DNA from 4 places in the Lysinibacillus sp. NPDC096418 genome. Region 1 is predicted to be linked to each of the others. Evidence: riboswitches for the same ligand, from Rfam matches in the RefSeq annotation. Region 1 holds a riboswitch; each other region holds the start of a gene.
What was found. A riboswitch is a leader RNA that binds a small molecule or an ion and turns the genes downstream of it on or off. The one in region 1 is predicted to bind S-adenosylmethionine.
Positions count from the first base shown of each region.

Region 2: it holds a riboswitch for S-adenosylmethionine, as region 1 does, so the genes downstream of both, ACIQZG_RS15390 (bifunctional homocysteine S-methyltransferase/methylenetetrahydrofolate reductase) here and ACIQZG_RS22295 (YezD family protein) in region 1, are expected to answer to the same signal.
Region 3: it holds a riboswitch for S-adenosylmethionine, as region 1 does, so the genes downstream of both, metK (methionine adenosyltransferase) here and ACIQZG_RS22295 (YezD family protein) in region 1, are expected to answer to the same signal.
Region 4: it holds a riboswitch for S-adenosylmethionine, as region 1 does, so the genes downstream of both, ACIQZG_RS21425 (MetQ/NlpA family ABC transporter substrate-binding protein) here and ACIQZG_RS22295 (YezD family protein) in region 1, are expected to answer to the same signal.

Region 1 is NZ_JBIWEY010000046.1:14,726-19,343, forward strand. Features, by position in the region: gene ACIQZG_RS22280 (DMT family transporter) at 1-157, opposite strand, end outside; gene ACIQZG_RS22285 (LysR family transcriptional regulator) at 287-1,156, shown strand; gene ACIQZG_RS22290 (phosphopantothenoylcysteine decarboxylase domain-containing protein) at 1,223-1,897, shown strand; SAM riboswitch class I at 2,074-2,169, shown strand; gene ACIQZG_RS22295 (YezD family protein) at 2,248-2,406, shown strand; gene ACIQZG_RS22300 (ECF transporter S component) at 2,544-3,101, shown strand; gene ACIQZG_RS22305 (acyl-CoA dehydrogenase family protein) at 3,122-4,273, shown strand; gene ACIQZG_RS22310 (ABC transporter ATP-binding protein) at 4,279-4,618, shown strand, end outside.
Region 2 is NZ_JBIWEY010000021.1:46,644-51,261, forward strand. Features, by position in the region: partial or broken gene ACIQZG_RS15380 (methyl-accepting chemotaxis protein) at 1-296, shown strand, start outside; gene ACIQZG_RS15385 (protoporphyrinogen oxidase) at 753-2,141, shown strand; SAM riboswitch class I at 2,279-2,380, shown strand; gene ACIQZG_RS15390 (bifunctional homocysteine S-methyltransferase/methylenetetrahydrofolate reductase) at 2,585-4,432, shown strand; gene metH (methionine synthase) at 4,425-4,618, shown strand, end outside.
Region 3 is NZ_JBIWEY010000024.1:24,668-29,285, reverse strand. Features, by position in the region: gene ACIQZG_RS16500 (gamma carbonic anhydrase) at 1-458, shown strand, start outside; gene metK (methionine adenosyltransferase) at 507-1,703, opposite strand; SAM riboswitch class I at 1,996-2,114, opposite strand; gene pckA (phosphoenolpyruvate carboxykinase (ATP)) at 2,315-3,901, shown strand; gene ACIQZG_RS16485 (alpha/beta hydrolase) at 4,238-4,618, opposite strand, start outside.
Region 4 is NZ_JBIWEY010000042.1:5,077-9,694, reverse strand. Features, by position in the region: gene ACIQZG_RS21440 (FtsW/RodA/SpoVE family cell cycle protein) at 1-249, shown strand, start outside; gene ACIQZG_RS21435 (carbon-nitrogen family hydrolase) at 357-1,148, opposite strand; gene ACIQZG_RS21430 (pyridoxal phosphate-dependent aminotransferase) at 1,245-2,414, shown strand; SAM riboswitch class I at 2,507-2,614, shown strand; gene ACIQZG_RS21425 (MetQ/NlpA family ABC transporter substrate-binding protein) at 2,711-3,532, shown strand; gene ACIQZG_RS21420 (methionine ABC transporter ATP-binding protein) at 3,600-4,618, shown strand, end outside.

The DNA of each region.
Region 1 (4,618 bases):
AAATTAAGCCTGCTACGAAAAATGCAATTAAACAACGTAACGCCACAACATTATAAACCTCCAATGTTTCGAGTCCCATTACCATAAATGTGTAAGACAACCCCCAAAACATTGTTACGATTACCATCAAACTATTTGCTTTTCCTTGAATACTCATTATGCTCACCTACAGTTTCTGTACTAAAACAGTTTATTGATAAAATTTACTATATATCGTACATTGAGATTAGTAAAACGAATGTTTATAATGAATAGTATTAAAATAATTCATGGATGGTAAATTGCAGTGAGTTTAGTAAAATATGAAATATTGAATAAAGTGGCAGAACAAATGAGTTTTACGAAGGCAGCAGAAGCATTAGGGTTAACACAATCAGCAGTTAGTCATGCGATTTCTAGCCTAGAAAAAGAACTAGGGTTTGCATTGATTCACCGCAGTCGGACGGGTGTGACGCTCACAAGTGAGGGACAAACAATGCTGCTTTCAATGCGTCATGTGTTGGATGCAGAAGAATTATTACAACAAGAGGCAGCACATATTCTTGGTGTGACGCGAGGAAAAGTACGAATCGGTGTAATATCGAGTATTTCATCGAACTGGATGCCTGAAATTATTCAAATTATGGATACTCATTATCCAGGTATTACAGTCGAACTCCGTGAAGGAGATTATTACGAAATTGAACATTGGATACAAAGCGGGGAAGTGGATGCTGGATTTTTAAATGGTGATAAATCCGATCAGTTTCAATATATCGAGCTACGTCATGATCCATTACTTTGCATCGTATCCGACAAAAGTCCTTTATACAATAAAGAAGAGATTGATATTGCTGAATTAGAAAATATGCCGTTTATTATGACGTCTTATAGGGGTAAGAATGATGTAAAGGTTCTTTTGGAGCAGTATCAAGTGAAGCCAAATATTCGTTTTGAATTGTCGGAAGAAGTGGGCATCATTTCAATGATTACCCACCATTTAGGGATGAGTATTTTGCCAAAATTAGTGATTGACCGTTTTCCAGCATCATTAAGAACAATACCTCTAAAACAAGGTGGATACCGTACAATTGGACTAGCGATGAAGCACCATGCTTCACCAGTCACAAAAAAATTCGCAGAGATTTTGAAAACTTGGCTAGATGAGCAAAATTAGAAATTTGTCATTAAGCTAATTTACGATAAAATGATACATATAGATTTTAAGGGAAAAGGTGACTGTATGGGGACTTTAAAAGGGAAAACTGTGCTTATTACAAGTGGAGGAACGCTTGAAAAATGGGATCGCGTGCGAGGGCATACGAATTTGTCGAAAGGGGTTATGGGCTGTTATTTAGCAGAAGCAGCTCTTGCCGCTGGGGCTGATGTACTATATATGCACGGTTATTTTGCCAAGCTACCGGAAAACAAAGATAAAATGCGCTTAGTAGGCTTTGAAGGTATTGAAGATCTAGGCGATAAAATTCGCTATGCGGTGCAAGAAGAAAACGTCGATATTGTCATTATGGCTGCGGCTGGCTCTGATTGGGTGATCGATAAGGTGTATGACCAATCTGGTACATTAATGACGGAAGCGGGTAAAATGCCTTCGGATGAGCCTCCGATTATTCATTTTAAAAAGGCACCAAAAGTGTTAGGGCACATTAAGGGGTGGAAACCGAATGTCACGCTTGTCGGCTTCAAACTTGAAGCGACAGACAATGTGGATTTCTTGCTATCACGTGCAAGACTACGAATGGAATCTTCAAAAGCACAATTTATGGTGGCCAATAGTTCACAATCTTTATATGGTGAGCAAGAGCCTCATTGGATCGTACCGGCAATTGGAGAGCCAGTCAAAGTAAATGGCAAGGAAGAAACAGCAAGAGTACTAATGGAGTGTTTACAACAAATTTAAAGTGAAAAAACTGTGCAGAATACTATAAATTCTGCGCAGTTTTTTGTCTTTTTTAGCATATATTAATGACTAAATGCATTAAGTTTTACTGATAACTAAGTATTCTACTCTGTTTTGTAATATTTATATTGACTTTAGGTTTCCAGAATTATAAAATATCTCCAAGATACAATATTCTCTTATCAAGAGAGGTGGAGGGACTTGGCCCATGGAAGCCTCGGCAACCGAATATAACGGTGCCAAATCCAGCAGAGGGATCTGAGAGATAAGGGGCTCACCGAATCGAAATGATACTTTGACCTCTGTTTGTACACAGCCGTACAACAAAAAAATATGAAGGGGTGTTTCGTATGTTTCAACAATCGAAGGCGGATGATGAGAAGTTAGAAGTTATTGCTAAAGCCATTCAAGATTTACAGTTTGGAGAAGTGCAGATTACAATCCAAGACGGTGTAATTGTACAAATCAATCGACTTGAAAAACAAAGGTTTCCTCAAAAAAATAAATAATATCATAAGCTAACTAGAAAAACTGGAGGCCACATGACAAGGATGAACAATTCGTTCATTATTGTTGATGTGGTCTTTTAAATTTCTAGCTATTTGTAAAAGGAGAGAGGAAGTTGAAAGTGAAATTACGTTATTTAATGAATATCGGGGTGCTTAGTAGTATATCGATTGTACTGATGGTGTTTAATTTTCCACTACCACCGTTTCCAAGTTTTTTGCAAGTAGATTTTAGTGATGTACCAGCATTGTTAGCTGCGATTACGATGGGGCCAGTAGCAGGCATTTTAGTGGAACTTTTTAAAAATGTGTTGGATTGGTTAATATCGGGTAGCTTAACGGGTATGCCGGTTGGGCATATTGCAAACTTCACGACAGGGATATTGTTTATCTTACCGGTGTACTACTTTTATACAAAATTACAAAGTATCAAAGGGCTTATCATTGGTTTAGTATCAGGTACAACATCGATGGCTATAGGCATGAGTGTCCTAAATTATGTTCTTTTTTTACCGATGTACACATTTTTTTTAGGAACGGAGCCGATGAATGAATCAGCTTTAAAGGATTTAATCATTTTAGGGATTTTACCATTTAATTTATTTAAAGGTGCCATTATAATGGCAGTGACAATTGTAGTGTTTCGAAATATTCGTGTTTGGTTAGAAAATCAGCGCACACAATTTGACCGTGCGTAAGTATATAGGAGGTTATTAAAATGACGACATTAGCATTGGAAAATATTGAGGAAATTGCGACGACACTTGCAGCTAAATTTAAGGAAACAGCCGTAGCGCGTGATCAAGCGGGTGGTAATGCCAAGATTGAACGTGATTTGATACGAGAAAGTGGGCTTTTAAAGCTTTTAATTCCGACTGAATATGGTGGTTTAGGAGGAGATTGGGCGGAAATCCTACATCTTGTCCGTATATTTGCAAGAGTAGATAGTTCATTAGCACATGTTTTTGGTTATCACTTTGTCAATTTAACAACACCTCATTTATGTGGTAGTGAAGAGCAAAAGATTCGTTATTATACGGAAACAGTACAGGGTAATTTATTTTGGGGCAATGCGTTTAATCCAGTAGATATTAAGCTAACAGCAACAAAGTATGCGGATCATTACATATTCCATGGTAAAAAAACATTTTGCTCAGGCAGTGTAGATTCTGATTACTTGTTAGCGTCTGCACTTATAGATGGACGTGAAGAGCCTTTGCTCGCCATAATACCTACTAAACGAATTGGAATAGAAGTGAAAGAGGACTGGGATAACTTCGGTCAACGTCAAACAGATAGTGGGACAGTCGAGTTTCATGCTGTGCGTGTAGAACTAAACGAAGTGTTAGAAAACGGCTTCAACCATAATGAATTTTCTCGCCTTCGCTTAAATATCTCAAGCTTTATTTTAAATCATTTGTATTTAGGCATTGTAGAAGGTGCATTTGAAGCAGCGCGTACCTATGCACTAACCGAAACGAGAGCACGTTCACCAATTTATACTTCAGCGACGGATGATCCGATTATTCAAAAACATTTTGGTGAATTCTTTGCACAAGTAGAAGCAGCAAAATTAGTTGTTGCACACTCAGATGAATTGTTCCAAAAACTTTGGCATAAAGGAAGCGATATTCAGCCACATGAGCGTGAAGAATTAGACTATGCCACGAATGTAGCGAAAATTGTAACGACAAAAGTAGGGTTGGACGTTACCTCTCGCATGTTTGAAGTGATGGGTAGCCGTGCTACAGCCAATCGATATGGCTTTGATCGGTATTGGCGAAATTTACGCACGATGACATTACATGTACCAGTCGATACAACGCTTCAGGAATTAGGCCGACGTGTCTTACAACGATTGAAAGGGTGATTATTATGGTTCTAGTTGATTATGTGGTGGAAAGTTGCCTTCCTGAGATGGAAGAGGCTATTACGACACCAGTGAAAAATAAAATCGAAGCGAAGGGCATTCATTTTGGGTATGGGGATGTACGGATTTTGAATGATATTAATATCAACGTACAGGAAGGCGAATTTCTCGTACTAATGGGCCCAAGTGGTTGTGGGAAAAGTACCTTTCTTCGTTTAATTGCAGGGCTCGAACAGCCAAGCGATGGAGACATTACGATTGACGATGTGTCACTAAAAACAAAGGCGCCAGATTGCGGGGTTGTATTCCAAGATTATTCACTATTTCCTTGGTTAACGGCACGCA
Region 2 (4,618 bases), on a different contig from region 1:
CTGTGACGTCAGTCGCTGAATTACTAAATAATACAAATGATCGGACGGACAAACTTGTTCTTTCGTTAGACAATATTCAACAGGAGGTTGCCTCTGGCGAAGAGAACATGGTGCAAACGGAAGGTCAATTCAATAAAATTTTAGATGCTATGACGGAAGCAAAATGTCAAAATGATTGCATGGAAAAAGATTTAAATGCAGTGACTAAAATAGTCAGTGAATTAGCTATTGCCTTCGACGAAGTGACACACTCGGCAGACAAATTAGCGAATGTTGCACAGGACTTAACAGAATAAAAAGAAGAAAATGCTTAGTAAGTGAAAGGGGAACTTACTGGGTATTTTTTATTTTCAGGATAAAGAAAGTACATGAATGTGTCTTAGCAGATAGAGGGGGCCAAAAAGAAAAATAGTGCAGTGTTTTTTTCATAAAGAAAACCCATTGTTCCGTGTAATATAAGAAAAATTTTTTCGAATAAATAGTTAGTTGATTGGAGTGGCCCCAGGAAGCTTTGTTCTGTAGCGAAAGAGACAGGCAATACCCCACAAGAGTGAAGAATGATCGACGAGGAGGCTCGACGCTCGCCCGTGGGAAGCAACTACCACCTTATTAGATGGAAATAAATGTTTAGTGTTTTGCTCGTTATGAGAATGTAATTATTTTTGTTTCTAATTTTGTAAAGGGTTTCACATAATATTTGGGTGAAAAGGTCTATAATTAAGAGGAGAAAAAAGAAAATAGGAGCGGGTAGAATGAAAACAGTAGCTGTACTCGGCGGAGGCATTACGGGTTTATGCACGATGCATTATTTACAACGACAAGTACTAGAAAAAGGTTTAGACGTTAAGCTTGTGTTGATAGAACAAAATACATATTTGGGTGGGAAACTGCACTCAGCATATGAACAGGGTTTTATTATGGAAACAGGTGCAGATTCCATTGTGGCACGTCATAAGGGTGTTATGGAGTTAGTAAAAGAGTTGAATTTTGAAGACTCACTTGTCTATAACGAGACAGGTACGTCCTATATTTACACAAATAATGAGTTACATGCCATTCCATTAGATTCAACTTTTGGTATCCCAATGAGTTTAGCTTCGTTGGAAGCTAGTACATTAGTGTCAGCGGCAGGAAAGCAGGAAGCACTAAAGGATTTTACACTGCCAAATGTAGGATTTACGAAAGAAAGTTCGATTGGTGAGTTTTTAACTTATTATTTTGGGGAAGAGCTTGTACAAAATCAAATTGCACCAGTACTTGCTGGGGTATATTCTGGAGATTTACATCAGTTATCGATTGCTTCAACGCTACCGTATTTAATCGATTATAAAAATGATTATGGCAGTATTATTAAAGGTTTTGAAATGCATCGCGAACAATTTGTCAAAGCGGCAAATAAAAAATTCATCTCTTTCAAAAATGGATTATCTTCACTAATAGATCGCCTAGAGGAAATGTTAACGGAAGTCGAAATATTAAAGGGTGTAGCGACAACCGGTGTTGTGAAAAATGACAATAACTATGCTATTTCTTTAGCGAATGGTGAAACAATCGAAGTGGATCATGTTGTCATGGCGATACCGAATGAAGCAGTACAACGTTTATTAAGAGATGAGCCTTTAAATGAGTATTTTAATCAATTTAACACAGCTTCAGCTATTACAATTTATTTAGGCTTTGATGTGCCAGATACTGTGTTGCCAGCGGATGGAACAGGTTTTATTGTGTCACATAATTCTGATTTGCAATGTAATGCTGCTACATGGACGAGTCGAAAGTGGAAACATACTTCTTCTGAAAGTAAATTACTCGTGCGACTCTTCTATAAGAGCATTAACCCTGCATATGAGCAGTTACGTGCCATGTCAGAGGAAGAACTTACAGCAGTAGCTTTGGAGGACGTACGAAAAAGCTTAGGAATTGAAAATAAGCCAGTGGTTGTTAATGTCGCGAAATGGATTAATGAAATGCCAAAATATGATTTAGCGCATCAAGAAGCATTAAAAGGTCTAACTGCTGAGTTAGAAGTAAGGTATCCAAACTTATCACTTGCTGGATGTTCGTATTTTGGTGTTGGTATTGGTGCATGTATTCAAAATGGCAAAAAAGTTGGAGAAATGATTGCTAAAAAGCTTGTATAAAGGTTTTTTCCATATAGTAGGGGAAACATGAAATTGATGTGTTTTAGATTAAAATTACTTTGTTAGGTGAAATAGTCTTGACGTCAACGTGCGTAAGCGATATGATTCTTTTAATTATTTAAAAAATTCATACAACATTCTTATCGAGAGAAGTCGAGGGACTGGCCCTATGACGCTTCAGCAACCAACTTAATGTCAGGTGCTAATTCCAGTAGACCTTTGTGGTCAGTAGATGAGAAGGAAAAACAATTACGACACGTTAAAGCCTTCTTTTTGTAAAGAAGGCTTTTTTCTTTATTCAGCGTTAGAACGCTGAATAAAGAAAAAGCCTCCGGCGGATGTCATAGATTTTAAAAGGAATGAATTGTGCATGCACAATTCAAAATCTAGACGAAAATCCGCTGGAGCGAATTTTATAGATGTGACAGAGGGGGCTAAGATTTATGGGATTGCTTGAAAAGTTAAAAACGCATGTGCTAACAGCTGATGGCGCAATTGGAACGTTGTTATATGGCTATGGTTTGGAGTACTGCCACGAGGAGATGAATGTGCAACGACCAGAGTTAATTGAAAAAATTCATCGTGAATATATTGCTGCAGGTGCTGATATTATTCAAACGAATACATACGGAGCAAATGCTATAAAACTAGCACGCTATGGTTTAGAATCACGCGTGCAACAGTTCAATGAAGCGGCAATAACAATAGCCAAGCGGGCAGTTGCAGATGGTGGACAATTTGTACTGGGCACGATTGGCGGGATTCGTGGAATCCGTAAAAGTGACGCAACATTGGAAGAAATTTTAGCAACAGTTGATGAACAAGCAAATGTGTTATTGGCAGGCAATCCAGATGGCCTTCTACTTGAAACTTATTATGATTTTGAAGAATTAGCAGCGACTTTAAAAATGCTGCGAGCAAAAACTCAGTTGCCGATTATTGCGCAAGTATCGATGCATGAGCCTGGTGTATTACAAAATGGTATGTCGTTAAATCAGGCATTACATGAGTTAGAAGCTTTGGGCGCAGATATTGTCGGCGTAAATTGCCGTTTAGGTCCGCATCATACGATTCAAGCGTTTGAGGGAGTGGAGTTGCCTAAAAATGCATTTATGTCTGCATATCCAAATGCCTCCCTGTTAGATGTGGAAGATGGTCGTGTCGTTTACGAATCTGAGGCAGATTATTTTGGGCGTGCAGCAGTTGCGCTACGTGATCAAGGTGTACGTTTAATTGGAGGGTGCTGTGGTACGACACCGAAACATATTGCCGCAGCTAAAAAGTATTTAGAAGAGTTAGCACCTGTACAAAACAAATCCGCGAAGCCAGAAAAGAAAGAGATTGTACGTGAGGCGGAACCTACGATATACGAGCCTCTGCATGAAAAAGTGAAACGTGAGCGCTCTGTTATAGTGGAGTTAGATACGCCTAGACACCTAGAAATAGATGGCTTTGTAGAGGGTGCGAAAAAATTATATGAAGCTGGCGCAGATGTAGTCATGATGGCCGATAATTCTTTAGCCTCACCGCGTATAAGTAATATAGCGATGGGTGCATTAGTGAAACAAATACATGGTGTGCGTCCATTGACGCACATTACATGCCGTGATCGTAATCTAATCGGCTTGCAGTCACATTTAATGGGCTTAGATGCATTAGGCATTCATGACATTTTAGCGGTTACTGGTGACCCGACAAAAGTGGGGGATTTCCCAGGTGCAACAAGTGTGTATGACGTGTCTTCAATGGAATTAATCCAACTGATTAAGCAGTTAAATGAGGGTGTATCATTCTCAGGGAAACCCCTGCGTAAAAAGGCAAACTTCTCTGTGGCAGCGGCGTTTAACCCGAATGTACGTGTTTTAGACCGTGCAGTGGCACGACTCGAAAAGAAAATTGAGCACGGTGCAGATTATTTCATCTCGCAACCTGTCTATACAAAAGAGAAGATTGTAGAAATATATGAGGCTACGAAACATTTAGAAACGCCAATTTATATAGGAATTATGCCTGTAACGAGTTATAAGAGTGCAGAATTTTTACATCATGAAGTACCAGGCATTAAATTATCAGAGGATGCGTTAGAGCGTATGAAAGCGTGTGGCGATGATAAGGACATGGCGACACAAGAGGGCATTGCAATTGCACGAGAACTTGTAGAAGTAGCGGCGGAATATTTCAATGGCATTTATTTAATCACACCGTTTTTACGTTATGATATGACGCTAGAATTAATGGACTATATAGAACAACTGGATGAACAGAAAAAAGGGGTAAGTACAAATGGCTAAGCACTTGATTGAAAAGCAACTAGAAAAACGAATTTTAATCCTTGATGGCGCGATGGGTACAATGCTTCAAAATGAAAATTTAACAGCAGAGGACTTTGGTGGGGAAGAGTTAGATGGTTGTAATGAAAACCTTGTACTGACAAGACCTGATGTCCTTGAAAAAGTACACCGTGAGTATTTAGAAGC
Region 3 (4,618 bases), on a different contig from region 1:
CAGACTATGCGACAGTAACGGGCGACGTCACAATTGGAGCCGAAACAACAATTTGGTTTAATACAGTTATTCGAGGAGATGTATCTCCTACTATTATCGGTAAACGAGTGAGTATTCAAGACCTATGTTGCTTACATCAAAGCCCTAAATATCCACTCATTATAGAGGATGAAGTAACAGTTGGTCATCAAGTAACCCTACATAGTTGTACGATTCGTCAAAATGCATTGATTGGCATGGGTTCCATTATTTTAGACGGGGCTGAAATTGGCGAAGGTGCTTTTATCGGTGCAGGTAGTCTCGTACCTCCGGGAAAAGTAATTCCTCCTAATAGCTTGGCTCTAGGACGCCCAGCAAAAGTCGTACGTGAATTAAATGCCGAAGATAAAGAAGATATGGAGCGCATTGTTCGTGAATACGCTGAAAAAGGACAATACTATAAATCACTGCAAAAATAGATTAAAGGGGAACTAAGATAATTTCTTTTCTTAGTTCCCCTTTATTCATTACAGACCAGCTTTAGCTCTTAATGCGTCAGCTTTGTCCGTTTTTTCCCATGGTACATCTAAGTCAATACGACCGAAATGACCATATGCTGCTGTTTGTTTGTAAATTGGACGACGTAGATCAAGCATTTTAATAATACCTGCTGGGCGTAAGTCGAAGTATTCGCGAATCCATTCTACGATTTGGCTTTCATTTACTTTTCCTGTACCGAATGTATCAACAGCGATTGACACAGGCTGTGCTACACCGATTGCATAAGCAAGTTGTACTTCTGCACGTTCCGCAAGACCCGCTGCTACGATATTTTTCGCCACGTAACGTGCTGCATACGCTGCTGAACGGTCAACCTTTGTCGCGTCCTTACCAGAGAATGCACCACCACCATGACGTGCATAACCACCATAAGTATCTACGATGATTTTACGCCCTGTCAGACCTGCATCACCTTTAGGTCCTCCGATTACAAAACGACCAGTTGGATTGATGAAGTATTTTGTATTCGCATCAAGTAATTCACCTGGTACAACAGGTCCAATTACTACCGCTTTTAAATCTGCCTGAATTTGTTCAAGCGTCACTTCTTCATCATGTTGTGTTGAAATAACAATTGTATCCACACGTACTGGTTGGTTATTTTCATCGTATTCAATTGTTACTTGTGTTTTACCATCCGGACGTAAGTATGCTAATTCGCCAGATTTACGTACTTCTGTAAGACGGCGAGCTAATTTATGTGCTAAGCTGATTGGTAGTGGCATAAGCTCAGGCGTTTCGTTACATGCATAACCAAACATTAATCCCTGATCTCCTGCACCAATCGCTTCGATGTCTTCTTCTGTCATTGTTCCTTCGCGTGCTTCTAATGCTTGGTCAACACCTTGTGCAATATCTGCAGATTGCTCACCGATTGCCACTAGTACTGCTAGGTTTTCAGCATCAAAGCCATACTTCCCACGAGTGTAGCCAATCTCTGCTACAGTATCGCGTACGATTCCTTTAATATCTACATACGTAGAAGTAGTGATTTCTCCTGCTACTAATACTAAACCTGTTGTTACAGTAGTTTCACACGCTACACGTGCATTTGGATCTGCTTCTAAAATTGCATCTAAAATTGCATCCGAAATTTGGTCGCAAATTTTATCTGGATGTCCTTCCGTTACACTCTCTGATGTAAACAATCGACGGTTTGTCATTTGGTTTCCTCCTATTACTCTTGCGAATAGTGCTCGCGAAATTAATACGGTACTCATTACCCATGTCAAGTTCGCTCCTAAAGGATTGAACTTCAAGCCGTTGTTGCTGACGTTTCACTTTCGCACAAAAAGGCAGCTGCTGCTTTTAACACGAGGATTTCGAAAGGCTTATCCTTACTTATAATAAGGAAGAAAATAAATATCGTTACTACGGTAGTTATTTTTACAAACAAAAAAATCCTCAACTCACGCTTTTACATGAGGAAAGGATTTGACATTTCGTAACCTTTCACTCTTATCGTTCAAGGGAAATTCCCCTGCATCAGGTTGGCACCAGCGCATACCGTGAAATTGGTTATGCAGGTTGCCGGGTTTCATAGGGCCTGACCCTCCACCAGCTCGGGATAAGAGTATCCGTTCAATTCCACATGTTACTTAAAACAGCCGCTTATGTCAAATATTTTATGACGTTTATGCTAATTGTAAGAAATTCGCAAAAATAAATTTTCGAATTAGTATAGATTATTTAGGCAATTGTGTTATACTATTTTTGAAAATAAGAAAATCTCCCTGACTCAGGGAATACTATAAAAAAGGATGGTATTTAATCGATGAATTCAGTAGAAATCGCTAACGAACTGAAGGAATTATTAAGCGGCGGGAACATTAAAGTTCAACTTTCAGTACCACAACTTGTAGAAAAAGCTACATCTCGCGGTGAAGCATTGTTAACAGTAGATGGCGCACTTCGCGCAGAAACTGGTAAATACACTGGTCGTTCACCTAAAGATAAATATACGGTAGAAGAAGCAGAATCAAAAGAACAAATTGATTGGGGTAATGTAAACCTACCGATTTCATCTGAAGTATTTGATAACTTATATGTAAAAGTATTAAACTACTTAAAAGAAAAAGATGAACTTTTCGTTTTCAAAGGCTTTGCAGGCGCTGATAAAGATTCACAATTAAGTATCCAAGTGATCAACGAATACGCTTGGCACAATCTTTTCGTTCATCAATTATTTATCCGTCCAACTGAAGAAGAATTAGCATCTCACGTTGCAGACTTCACAATCGTTTCAGCTCCTAACTTCAAAGCAGACCCTGCTGTCGATGGTACAGCTTCTGAAACATTCATTATCGTGTCTCTTGAAAAGAAAATCATCTTAATTGGTGGTACTGAGTATGCTGGCGAAATGAAAAAATCGATTTTTGGTATCATGAACTACTTGTTACCACAACAGGGCATCCTTTCGATGCACTGTTCAGCAAACGTTGGTGAAGCTGGCGATGTAGCATTATTCTTCGGATTATCTGGTACTGGTAAAACTACGTTATCAGCAGATGCTGACCGCAAATTAATCGGTGACGATGAACACGGTTGGTCTGATAACGGCGTATTCAATATCGAAGGCGGTTGCTACGCAAAAACTATCAATCTTTCTGAAGAAAAAGAGCCTGAAATTTACCATGCTATCCGTTTCGGTTCTGTATTAGAGAACGTTGTGGTTGATCCGGACTCTCGAGTATGTGACTACGATGACGGTTCATTAACTGAAAACACACGTGTTGCTTATCCTATCGATTACATCGAAAACATCGTAACACCATCTGTTGCAGGTCACCCAAAAACAATCGTCTTCTTAACAGCCGATGCCTATGGCGTATTACCTCCAATCAGTAAATTAACAAAAGAGCAAGCAATGTATCACTTCCTAAGCGGTTTCACTTCAAAACTCGCTGGTACTGAACGTGGTGTTACAGAGCCTGAACCAGTATTCTCTACATGCTTCGGTTCTCCGTTCCTACCACTTCCAGCAACAGTTTACGCTGAAATGTTAGGTAACAAGATTGACGAGCATGGCGCACAAGTATTCCTAGTTAACACAGGTTGGACTGGTGGCGAATACGGCGTAGGTTCACGTATGAAGCTTTCTTACACTCGTACAATGATACGTGCTGCAATCGACGGTAAACTAAACAACGTTGAAACAATCCAAGACGCTGTATTCGGATTACATATCCCAACTGCTGTTGAAGGTGTTCCAACTGAAGTACTTAACCCTCGTGATGCATGGGCAGATAAAGCAGCATATGATGTAAAAGCAGCTGAACTTGCTAATCTTTTCAACGATAACTTCAAGAAATTCTCAAACGTTTCTGAAGCAATCATTAAACAAGGCGGTCCTTTAAAATAAGACGCATTCAAAGAGGAGACGAATAATATCGTCTCCTCTTTCTTATGTTCTATAAAGATATAAATAGACTTTGATATTAAACGATAACACGAAAGTAGCACAGCCTACATAATTGGTTTTTCTTTTCCCTCCTGCAACCACAAAGGGAACTCCTCTAATAATTGCTCATATAACGGCTCATCACTAACAGTCTCTATACTACTCTAAGGCTCTTCCTCTAGAAAATTAGTTATAACCTCTTATAAAAAACTAAACAACCAGTCACCGGTTCAATACCGACAACTGGTTGGATAAATGCTATTTTGAGCTCTGTTTTATAAACGGGGAGCACTTTTTTTAAGAATAAATCTGTTCATACCACTGTTTAGCAGCTTCCACTTCTACTATTGTGAGCTGATGTCCAGTACTTACCCATTGAACACCAACCGATGCACTTGCATCTGCTAATAGTTGTAGTAGTTCAAGAGATTCTTGTTGCGGACAAATCGGATCATTCATTCCTGCCGCGATAAATACATGGATACCCGTTAAATTGGGGAGTGTAATACCGCGCCTTGGCACCATAGGATGATGTAAAATTGCACCTTTTAGTGCATCTTCAAAATGAAATAACAGACTGGCCGCAATATTGGCACCGTTTGAATAACCAATAGCTAGGATGTTTTGACGGTCAAACTTATATTCTACAGCAGCCTTATCTAAAAACGCATTAAGCTC
Region 4 (4,618 bases), on a different contig from region 1:
CAAGCTAGAGATCCATTTATGACACTGATGGGCGCAGGTATTTCTAGTTTACTGGCATTCCAAATCACGCAAAATATAGGTATGACACTCGGACTTTTGCCTGTAACAGGTGTGACATTACCTTTTCTAAGCTATGGTGGTAGTTCTCTTTTATCAAACTTTATGCTAATGGGTATTGTGATGGTTATTCATAATTCTTATAACGGTTATATGTTTACATCAAAGCAACAGGATGATACATATGATTGATAATATCGAAGCACAAAAATACAATTTGTGTACTTTGTTAGTAGTTTTCCTACCTCATAGTAAAAACCCAGCAGAAACTTACTTTTTCTGCTGGGGTTATTTTTTTACTAATTTTTTACGACCCCGCTATAAAGTCCAGGGCGTCTATCATCATAAACAGGAATTCTCCCTCGTACTTCATCAACAATCGAAAAATCCACGTCAATCACAGCAACTTCTTCATCTTCAGCACCAATCCAAAGTACTTCACCCCAAGGCTGAATGACCATTGATTGGCCATTGAAGTTCTCTACTTTGTTGGCAATACGATTGACTGCTATGACGAAACATTGGTTTTCGATGGCACGTGCTTGTAATAATGTCTTCCAATGATCAATACGTGGTGTTGGCCATTGCGCTGGTACAAACAATACTTTTGCGCCGTCAAGTGCATGGGCGCGTAGCCATTCCGGGAAACGAATGTCGTAGCAAATCACACCTGCCGCTTCGATATCGCCCAGTTGGAAGCGATTCATGCTATCTCCCGCTTCTAAAAATAAATGCTCGTCCATTAATCGGAATAAATGAGCCTTGCTATATTCACCTACTTGCTCACCATCTTTATCGAACGTGTACATCGTATTGTAAAATTTGTCATCCTTCTTCGTCGAAACAGACCCTCCAACAATATGGACACCTAGTTCCATCGATAAGCCTTGTAAAAATGCTTTTGTACGTTCACCATCAACGTCTGCTAGCTCTGGTAATTTTTCTAGTGCATAACCTGTGTTCCACATTTCTGGTAAAACAATAACTTCTGCTCCTTGGCTTGCAGCTTCACGAATTTTCTCTTCAGCTCGGACAAAATTTTCCTCGACCTTACCAAAACCTACATTTAATTGGATACACCCTATTTTCACGATTTCATCCTCCTCTAGACATTTAGAAAAAAAAGTAATAGTATTTGCAACATATATCTATTAGTAATTATTATATTCTGAAAAAGGTGAATGTACATGGAATTCTCTAAAAAACTACAACAACTACCAACACAATTCTTTGCTGCACTTGTACAAAAAGTTAATGCAGCACTGGCAGAAGGTCGCGATGTCATTAATCTCGGACAAGGAAACCCTGACCAACCAACACCGCCTCATATTATTAAAGCATTACAAGAAGCTGCTGAAAATCCACAAAACCACAAGTACTCCCCATTTAGAGGTGTACAAGAATTACGTCAAGCAGCAGCAGACTTTTACAAACGTGAATACAATGTCGATATTGATCCAAATACTGAAGTGGCCGTGCTCGGCGGCACAAAAATCGGGCTTGTCGAACTACCAATGGCTATTTTAAATCCTAGTGATTATATGCTACTTCCCGATCCAGGCTACCCGGATTATTTATCTGGCGTTGTATTAGGTGACGTCAATTACCACATAATGCCGCTTCAAGCTGAAAACGACTTCTTGCCGGATTACAGCAAAATATCAGATGAAGCAAAAGAGCGTGCAAAGCTTATGTATATGAATTATCCAAATAACCCGACTGGCGGCACAGCAAATCTTGCATTCTTTGAGGAAACTGTAAAATTCGCTAAAGAAAATAATATCGTCGTATCGCATGATTTTGCATACGGTGCAATCGGCTTCGATGGCGTCAAACCTGTTAGCTTCTTACAAGCTGAAGGTGCCAAAGAAGTTGGTATCGAAATGTATACCCTATCAAAAACCTTCAATATGGCGGGTTGGCGTATCGGCTTTGCAGTTGGGAATGCAAAAATTATCGAAGCCATTAACATCATTCAAGATCATCTATTTTGTAGCCAGTTCCCTGCCGTACAGCAAGCAGCAGCAGTCGCACTCACTGCGTCTCAAGACTGCACTGACGAACTAAGAGCAATATATGAACGCCGTCGTAATGTACTTGTAGAAGAAGCTCATCGCATAGGTTGGCAAGTGACTGCATCAAAGGGCTCGTTCTTTGCATGGCTACCTGTCCCAAAGGGTTTTAGAAGTGAAGAATTTGCAAATTTTCTATTAGATAAAGCAGATATAGCAGTCGCCGCGGGAAACGGCTTTGGTGAATATGGTGAGGGCTACGTGCGCGTTGGTCTTCTCGTAAGTGAAGGTCGACTACGTGAAGCAATGATAAGGATCGAGAAATTAGGCTTATTCTCTGCGTAAACGCAGAATTTTTATCATTTTCTGAAAAGTTATTGCTTTCTAAACTTTTTTACTATATTGTTATTCCAATAGATTTTAAATTTAATAAACATCTCTTATCAAGAGTAGCTGAGGGACTGGCCCTATGAAGCTCGGCAACCATCTGATTATCAGAAAGGTGCTAAATCCAGCAAAACAGTATTTGTTTTGAAAGATAAGAGAGGTATTGTTCTATTGCCTCTCCTGACGAAACATCTTGAGAGGTTTTTTAAATTTCTAAATACCAACTATACATATATCTATTGGAGGAATAACACATGAAGAAACGAAAATTTGGTTTATTTTTATCAGCAGCTATTTTAACAGGAGTTCTCGCTGCTTGCGGTAGCAATGACGGAAAAACCAGTGAAACATTAAGTGAAGAAAAATTAATCGTAGGTGTAACACCTGGTCCACACGAACAAATCATGGAAGTTGTTGGGGAAATAACTGCTGAAAAAGGCTTAGATCTCGAATTAAAAGTATTCTCGGATTATGTACTTCCAAATACATCACTTAGTGAAGGCTCAATTGATGTAAACAGCTTCCAACACGGTCCTTATTTGAAACAATTTAACGAGGATAAAGGAACAGATCTTGTATCTGTTGGCGTTACGTATATTAGTCCAATGGGCTTTTACTCTGATAAGTACGACAGTTTCGATGATATCCCTAAAGGTGCTACTGTTGGAATTCCAAATGACCCGACAAACGGCACTCGTGCACTTTATATTTTGGAAGAGGCAGGCTTCATCAAAATCAATAAAGAGAAACGTGCAAAAGCAACAATTCACGATTTAGATGAAAACCCTAAAAACCTTAAATTCATCGAATTAGAAGCTGCTCAAATTCCTAAGCAATTAACAGAAGTAGATGTAGCAGCAATTAATACTAACTATGCACTTGAAGCAGGCATTAAGCCAACTGAAGATGCACTATTAATCGAAGCTGCTGATTCACCTTATGCAAACCAATTAGTTGTGCGTGCTGCTAATAAAGATGATGCAGCAGCAAAATTACTTATTGAATCTTACCAATCAGACAAAGTGAAAAAATTTATCGAAGAAGAATTTGAAGGCTCTATCTTACCAACTTGGTAATAACGTATTTCAAAAAAGTTACCGTTTCAAGCGGTAGCTTTTTATCTTTCAAAAAGGACGTGACTACATGATTCAATTACAAAATATAACGAAACAATTCAAAGCGAAGAGTGGCACAGTTCGAGCTGTTGACGATATTAATCTGCACGTTAAAAAAGGAGAAATCCATGGCGTTATTGGCTATAGTGGTGCTGGAAAAAGTACACTAATTCGTTGCGTGAATTTATTGGAGCGCCCTACTTCTGGAAGTGTCAAAATAGATAATGTTGATTTAACAACTTTATCTGAAAGCGAGCTACGTAAAACGCGCCAAAAAATCGGCATGATTTTTCAGGGTTTCAATTTACTGAAAACTGCAACGGTTTATGAAAATGTGGCGATTCCCTTACGCTTGCTTGGCTATAGCAAAAAGGAAGTTGAAACGCGCGTTGAAAAATACTTAGCTATTGTTGGCCTCAAAGAACGTCAACAAAGCTATCCTAGTCAGTTATCAGGCGGCCAAAAACAACGTGTGGCCATTGCACGAGCCCTATCACAAGAACCTGAAATTTTATTAAGTGATGAAGCTACAAGTGCTCTCGATCCTGAAACGACTGATTCTATTTTAGATTTACTACTAAAAATTAACGCTGAATTAGGCATTACCATCTTATTGATTACGCATGAAATGAACGTCATCCAAAAAATCTGCGACCATGTTACAGTTCTTGAAAACGGAAAAGTCGTTGAACAAGGTTCGGCCATTGATTTGTTTACAAAGCCTCACCATAAAACGACCCAAAAGTTTCTCAATACCATTTCACAGCGTACATTAAAATCATCATTAATTGAGCAGTTAAATTTATCAGGTGCCGTTACACGTCTTACTTTTGTCGGCGAAAGTACAGGAAATCCACTTATTACAGAAGCGGCTCTTCAATTTAATGTAAAGCCTAATATTCTAACAGCAAACATTATCGAACTTAAAAATGGTGTTGTCGGTAATATCGTGACTCATATTCACGGTGAACAGTCCGAAGTACAAAAAGCCCTACAGTTCTTCCAAACAAACGGTGTCATAACAGAAGTATTAGGAGGGACTAACGC